Regions from separate parts of the Sphingobacterium zeae genome, predicted to be linked through region 2. Evidence: riboswitches for the same ligand, from Rfam matches in the RefSeq annotation. Region 2 holds a riboswitch; the other holds the start of a gene.

Region 1 (3,815 bases), 760 kb from region 2:
CATCAATATGTTCTATTCCAACTGATAGACGCAACAGTCCTTTGAACACACCAGCATTCGCTTGATCTTCGTCACTCAATTGTTGGTGGGTCGTTGCTGCAGGATGAATAATCAGCGATTTAGTATCGCCTACGTTAGCTAAATGACTGATTAATTCTAAACTGTCGATAAAGTCGTTGGCTTTTTGCGCTGCGTCGCCCTTTAGCTGGAAAGAAAGCACTGCACCGTAGCCGTTCTTAAGATATTTTTGCGCATTAGCGAAGCTTGGAGAGCTTTTTAATCCTGGATAATTTACTTTTTCGACCTGAGGATGGGCCTCAAGCCATCTAGCTATTTCCAACGCGTTGTCGATATGCCGTTGTACACGTAGAGACAATGTTTCAAGGCCTTGTAACAACAAGAATGAATTGAAAGGAGAGAGCGCTGGTCCGAAATCTCTTAATCCCTCTACACGCGCGCGAATTGCAAATTGTATATTGCCAAATGGGCCATTTTCACCAAAAACATCTGAAAACACCAATCCATGATAACCCTCGGATGGTTCAGAAAATTGTGGATACTTCCCATTCCCCCAGTTATAGTTACCCCCATCAACGATGACGCCACCAATGCTGGTTCCATGCCCCCCAATCCATTTCGTTGCCGATTCAACGACTACGTTTGCCCCATGCTCTAATGGTTTAAATAAATAACCCCCAGCTCCAAATGTGTTGTCAACAATTAATGGCAAATCGTATTTCTTCGCTACAGCGGCGATTTTTTCAAAATCAGGAATATTGAAACTCGGGTTTCCGATTGTTTCGACATAGATAGCCTTAGTTTTATCATCAATGAGCGCTTCTATTTTATCAGCTTCAGCATCGGTTGCAAAACGAGCTTCAATACCTAGCCGTTTGAATGAAACTTTGAATTGATTGAATGTGCCTCCATATAAGTTGGACCCTGCAACAAAATTGTCGCCGTTTTCAAGAATATTATTTAATGCAATAAACTGCGCTGCCTGACCAGATGCAACTGCGACTGCTGAAATGCCACCTTCTAAAGCTGCAATCCGTTGTTCAAATACATCCGTAGTTGGATTCATGATCCGGGTATAAATGTTTCCAAACTGCTTTAACGCGAATAGATTGGCTCCATGTTCTGCATTTTCAAATACAAAAGATGTTGTTTGATATATAGGAACTGCTCTGGATCCTGTGGTAGGATCAGCGACCTGGCCAGCATGAACCTGTAGTGTTTCGAATTTTAAATTTTTGTTAGAAGACATAATATATCAGATTTTAAGGTTTCAAAAAAGAATTTGTAAAGGTAAAAGAGAAGCATACACACCTACTTCGAAGGTCTGTCAAATCGTTATCCAAGGAAAAAGGAAATGATTTTTAACAAGCAGGGAAGTGTGTATGCATACGCATTCGCATCGATACTTTTTTACGATGTAGTACACTTTTGCTGTTCGCAAGGTTCAGTTCTATTGAACCTGAATTTTTAATGGATTTCAGTAATTTAATAAGCATTGTCTTATATCATTTATATGCTCCAAAACGATATTATTTTGGACAGGAATTGGCACCTTTTCAAGCAAATTGAAGGTTGCCAGTGGGTCATTGAGCCAGTCTCTCGCCACTTCTTTATAAATCAAGACCTACTGATTAAGGAAGGTGTTGATTAGAAATCTTCTTTCGAAGACGACACAAATATAAACTTCTTTTTTATCAATGCAAAAGAAATACGTTTTTTTTAGTTAAAAGAGAACTGCCTCCTTAGCTGTAATCGCATATTCGTTATCCAATAGCGATACATAAATGCATCGTTTGGCCTTATGTTTTAGTAAAGTTGATATTTTCAGCAAGCTGATCTAAATCGGTTAAAAGAGGTTTCAAAGCATCAATCCTACCGTGGATACCCTGCTGTATTTCGTGATTCGCCTCTCGACCTAAGGATATGGAGAGACCAACCAAATGTGAATTGATGCGATAGGAGAGTGCTTGAAAATGATGGATATGAGACCAGTCGACCCATTTGTGCTCAGGTTCTTTTTTCATTTGATTGATTGCTTCGGAAAAGAGAGCCATGGCTGTCTGTGCCTTTTTTCGAGCGAGCCGAATGTCGAAAGAACTTTGCAGATCGTCGGAAAGGCGTTTGTTGATAATTTGAAAATAATGGTGGTTATATAATGCGACCTCTTTTGCTAAGTGGACCATACTCGTGCTTTGGCGCACTGGTATCAAGAAATAACCCGCTATTGCCAGCAGCGCACCTACTAAAGTAAAAATTATTCTACTGCCCAAAATGATATTAATATTTCCTTCAAATAAGTTTAATGCAATGACTATGCCCAGCGTAATAAAGATCACACTGACCATATAGTTTGATCGGTTGAACAAGAAGAATCCAAATAGTCCAGTAGCGGCAATTAGAAGAAGAGCGGGCAGAAAATCAATGGAGACCAAACAGAGTATTCCGACGGCAATTCCCGAAAATGTACCTAGTATGCGTTCTATATTGCGTGTTTTGGTCATTGAAAATGCGGGTCTTGCAACAATGGCAATAGTGAGTAAGATCCAATAGGTATATTTAAAATCCAAGAAAGAAATACCTATCAATGCACCCGTTCCGAATAGAACGGCCATCCGGAGTGCAAAGCGGAAAAGTGGATTATGGAGATGGAGTCTGCTCTTGATGTCACTTAGATTACGCAAAGGACGACTGATAAATTGCTGATACTCATTGGCGTCAATTTTGTTTTTGATTTCTTGATTCTGAAAAAAAGCAATTTGAATCCGTTTGAGAACTTCAATAATAGCTTCGATATTGTGGATGATGGAAGCTAGAATACCATCTGCTGGGGCGGTTTGTTGTTCTTGAATTTTCTTTAGATCCGAAAGCAGCATACAGATTTTAACGTGGTTATCGTAGAGCTGTTCAGCATAGCGAAACCTTTTATTAGGCTGCGAAAAACTATCGATTTCCAGGGCCAGTAATGTTATGCTACGACGAATTAGCGGAAGGCTACCAGTATCTATCAAATTTTTTCGAATGGCATCATAATCATGATCCAGTGCAATAATTAATTCGTGTAAATCAATTAACCCATAGACTTGACTAAGCCAATAGTTGCTTTTGTGCCAGCGTTGGCTTATGATTTTTTCTTCCCTAAATAAGAGTGATCTGATTTGCTCCTGTTGTTCGCTGATCTGGCCATAAATTTTTCCGACGCGGCTGTAAGTCAAATCCAGCGGAATATCCGGATCGTAAGATTCAGAGCGTATCAATAGAAATTCAGATAAACCGTGAAACCCATTGGCCATAGCGTGTTTTAAAGAGCGATAGGGGTGTATGTGAACCTGTAATAGACTAAAGAAATAATAGATGCTGGCGCCTGCAGTAATTTGCAAGCTCACTGAAAGTGGATGCTGAGGGGCCATGCCGATGACAAAGCTCATCAGAATCAATGTCATGTTTCCGATTGCGGCATAACGGGGGCCGAAAACCCCATAAAAAGTGCAGATAAAGCCTGCGGAACTCAATAAAATAACTAGCGGCCAATGAAAAGGAAAAAGAAATGCTGTAAGAAGCGAAGAAACAAAGAAAGTGGGAATACAGACAAGAGCAGAAGAAAATTTATCTTTCCGATTACCTGGAGGATCAGTTAATGTAGTCAATAATGATCCCACCCCAATACCGATGGCCACATTTGCCGGCGTGCCCAACACATAGATCCCCAAACTGGGCAAAATGCTGATTGATACATTTCGCAAAGCATCGCCAGTGTGTTCACCCCGGATGAATCGGATAATATGGGTATAAAAAAGGTA
Region 2 (3,815 bases):
TTGAAGTAATCGACTGGCTTTCGAAAGAACGCGATTTCAATAAACAGCTCGTGCGCGATCTTACAAGATAACGGATAAATAAAGACTTGTTATAATCTACATAGAACGGCCTTTCAGATCATGATCTGAAAGGCCGTTCTCAAAGATCTGCTTAACGTATTATCCATATAAGGAATCTTCAATTGCATTCCACAGTTGAATTCTTTTTTGCAGCGCAACTTTACTAATCTCCTTCATTTCCGTCCATTTAACCTCATCGTCCTTCGCAAGATCTGTTATCATCTGCATCGCCAATGGACCATGTTCGTCGCCATCTAAATCAATATGGCGTTGAAAATAATAAATAAAACTGTCTAAATTGGCTGTAGGGAAATTCGCTTTAATTTCTTCTAAAATAGAGGTAAACATTCCGGGAATGAGGTCTTCACGTCCAAAGGTAAATGCCGCCGCAATTTTATGCACTTTGCCTTCGGCAATCACTTCAAATGTAAAATTCAGAAAATCTTTGATTCGCTTATCCAATGTTGTCAATGCTATAGCATCGAATATATTATCCGATTTTTTGGCATTGGCAATAAACTTATTGATCAGATGGAGGTCGGCTCCCATAGCGGACATTGCGTCGAGATACATCTCAAAATGGCTTAATCGGCGTCCATCGATATATTCATCCGACTCTTCTGCCAATACAATTTCATTAATCAAATAGCGCGTTGAAGGATGTTCACTGGCGAACCATGGAAGTGTGGTACAGGTCAATTTAATCTGTAAAGCTTTTAATAAAGACATAAAATCCCATACAGCATACACATGCCCTTCGGTAAAAGAACGTAAATTTTTGATCGTTTTGACTTTACGGTATAAAGGGTGTTGCAATAATACTTCGCGTTCAGCAGCAATGTATTCATTAATTTCCGCAATTCTATTCATGGCGCAAAAGTATTGTGTTATCTCTGCTTTTTAAAGTATTTTCGATGAGATTACAGTAACATGATAAATTTCCCATCCAGCTAACCGCTTTATAACCAAATCACAGTCAACACCGCGCCTCGCTTTGACCTTCCTATTTCTGTTGCTAAAGGTCATTTACCCCTAAAAACAAAAAAAATTTTATTATAAAAAATAATCTACTATATTTGTAGAGTATTCAGAATTGCATGATGCAATACCAACCGAGTGGAGGCACCGCGGTGGTAAATTAATACGGGTTTCGACCAAAATAAACGTCGCAAAACGATTATTTTCCCAATAAGATCTGGATACAGTTTATGGTTTAATCCTTTAAATTTTTAAATTGTATGGCTACTACAACAAATCTTTACCAACATTTACTGGAAAAGTTCAGTTATTACTCCACAGATGAACTGATCCAGCTCAACAACGACACCATCTTAGGACAAGGCTGGGGATCATCGAAAGCTACTTTCAGAACAGCTTTAATCAGTACGTTCTCAAAAAGGGGGCTTGATCTTTCTAATATTATTTCCAAAGAAGATGGTTTTACTTCGGTGAAGCAGGTACCTGTTCGCTTGGAACAGAATGTCCTGATCCCTTTACAGTAATGCTGCTTTATAGACAAAAAAGAGTAGGCCTAGCCTACTCTTTTGTCAATGAGTGGTGATATCTTAATGTATGATTGAGCGAATGGGCTGTTTGCCGAGCGTCGTCTTTGTAGGACGAGAGATCGTCGCAATTTTGAATTTCTGCCACATCCACTTTCATTCTTACTTTGCTGATGACCTGATTTAATTCCGATTTCCAGTTGCCTGGATCGCCAAAATCGTCCATCCAATTTTTATTGATAAACTTTTTGTAGTTCAAAAGCAAAATATACAATTCCTCACCACTACCGGCGCGATTGATTGACGTGCGCCAGTTCTCTAATTTTTCTTTAAAACTCATAACCAGCAATATACAAAAAAAATACGACTTGACCAAATATTCCGAGTTTGACCGTTCGTATTGACAAAGATCTGACAGGACAATCGCTTTTTCGTCGGAGTCGACAATTTCATAAAAACTATTATCTTTATAACCGCAGCGTGAGCGCTTAAACGGTTGGAATTTAGTTGAAGACATAAGCATGCGAAATAATGACCTTCTATTTTCAATCGCATTAGTTCCAAGAAATAAATAATTAATTGATGACTAAACTTTATTGTGATTATTGGGTCTCATTAACAAGAGTAACATATGATCATTTGCTTTCAAATTTAACCCGATGCCCTATATGATGTCAAAAGTCCCATTTAAAACCATGCTCGTTCTTCTTTTGTTGACTACTGCCACACAGGCTATTTGTGCTAAAGTAGTGCATGCCAATCCTGCTACTTTTTTCTTTCAGGAACATCGGGGTGATGGTTACAGCAAAATCGGATCACGTATCTATTATCGTGGCAAAGAAATTCCAAGCGCCAACGCCAGTTCGTTTCAATTTTTAGGTTCGGGTTACGCCAAGGATACCTGGAAAGTATATTTTCGAGGGTCAATACTAACTGATGCCAGCCCATCTACTTTCCAATTTCTTGGAGACGGTTATGCTAGCGATGCCTGGAAAGTTTATTTTTATGGCAAGCCATTGTCAAACGTAACAACTTCTACTTTCCAGACACTGGGAAATGGTTACAGCAAAGACGCGTGGAAAGTCTACTATTTAGGCAAGGAAATTAATGGGGCAAACGCTTCGAGCTTTGAAAATCTCGGTCGGGGGTATGCGAAAGATAATTGGAACAGCTATTATAGGGGCGAAAAGAACGATAGATTTGCTGGAGCTACCACACAGCCTCTCGGCGGTCAATACGCCAAGGACAGTTGGTCTGTTTTTTATAAAAATCAGAAAGTGGAAGGGGCTTCTGCTTCAACGTTTGAATATTTGGGTGATGGCTATGCCAAAGACGCCTGGGCAGTTTACTATCAGGGAATAAAAGTTAACGGCGCTTCGGCATCTACCTTTACAGCACTTAGAGGAGGGTATGCGAAAGACTCCTGGACGGTTTTCTATCGCGGCCAGGAGCTGAAGGGGGCGAGTGCTTCCACCTTTGAATATTTGGATAACGGCTATGCCGGGGATGCATGGAGCAAGTTTTATAAAGGGAAAAAATTGGATTGATCTATTCGATGATAACGTTGATCCCGACCATTTTAGCTTTGTATTTAATTTTTTCGATAAGACCGTAGTAGCTCCAGTTTCGCAGTAAGAATTTATCGCCTTTGGCAATTTCCTCCTTATTGGATTGGTTGACCAACAAGAGGGTGCCTGCCTGTGCTTTCACACAAAGTTCAATTAATCGGCGGCTATAGAGGTGGAGCTTGGTGTCTACATAATTTTTCTCCTTTTCGTTGAAGTGCTCCAAGCTTTTCATTTTTCGCTTACGACCACGCCCACCTTTATCAAATGCTGCAGCTTTTTGCAAGCGATGCCGTGCGGCTTGGATGGCCATACGTCGGTAAGTAAACTCTTCTTTATTACCGATCTGAAAGGACTCCTTTCCGATGGTGACTGCTATGGGATGTTCGATTGAAAGCGACGCTTCGGCGATAATGTTATCTTTCAATTCTTGGATTTTCTTTGGGAGCTCGAGGGCCAACAGCAGAAAGATTTTACCTTTGACGATTTTGATTGCGCTACTACAGACTTTGATTTGTCCGACCAATGCACGTTGTAGCAGCACTCGTTTATCCGACCGGTCTTTACCGAGGTAGGTGCGAAACGGTATTTTGAATAATGTGAATTTAAAATCTCTAGCATTCTCATCTTTACTCAAGTTAATTCGTCTTCCAGGAAAGGGAATGGGCATATCCTTTTTGTAATTGCG

The links. A riboswitch is a leader RNA that binds a small molecule or an ion and turns the genes downstream of it on or off. The one in region 2 is predicted to bind S-adenosylmethionine.
Region 1: it holds a riboswitch for S-adenosylmethionine, as region 2 does, so the genes downstream of both, QE382_RS10500 (O-acetylhomoserine aminocarboxypropyltransferase/cysteine synthase family protein) here and QE382_RS07375 (5-oxoprolinase) in region 2, are expected to answer to the same signal.

Annotation. Positions count from the first base shown of each region.
Region 1 is NZ_JAUTBA010000001.1:2,528,467-2,532,281, forward strand. Features, by position in the region: gene QE382_RS10500 (O-acetylhomoserine aminocarboxypropyltransferase/cysteine synthase family protein) at 1-1,267, opposite strand, end outside; SAM riboswitch class I at 1,525-1,637, opposite strand; gene QE382_RS10505 (FUSC family protein) at 1,818-3,815, opposite strand, start outside.
Region 2 is NZ_JAUTBA010000001.1:1,764,737-1,768,551, reverse strand. Features, by position in the region: gene QE382_RS07385 (3-hydroxyacyl-CoA dehydrogenase) at 1-9, shown strand, start outside; gene QE382_RS07380 (DUF3050 domain-containing protein) at 160-930, opposite strand; SAM-I-IV-variant riboswitch at 1,139-1,232, shown strand; gene QE382_RS07375 (5-oxoprolinase) at 1,299-1,562, shown strand; gene QE382_RS07370 (hypothetical protein) at 1,597-1,902, opposite strand; gene QE382_RS07365 (DKNYY domain-containing protein) at 2,231-3,109, shown strand; gene QE382_RS07360 (hypothetical protein) at 3,111-3,815, opposite strand, start outside.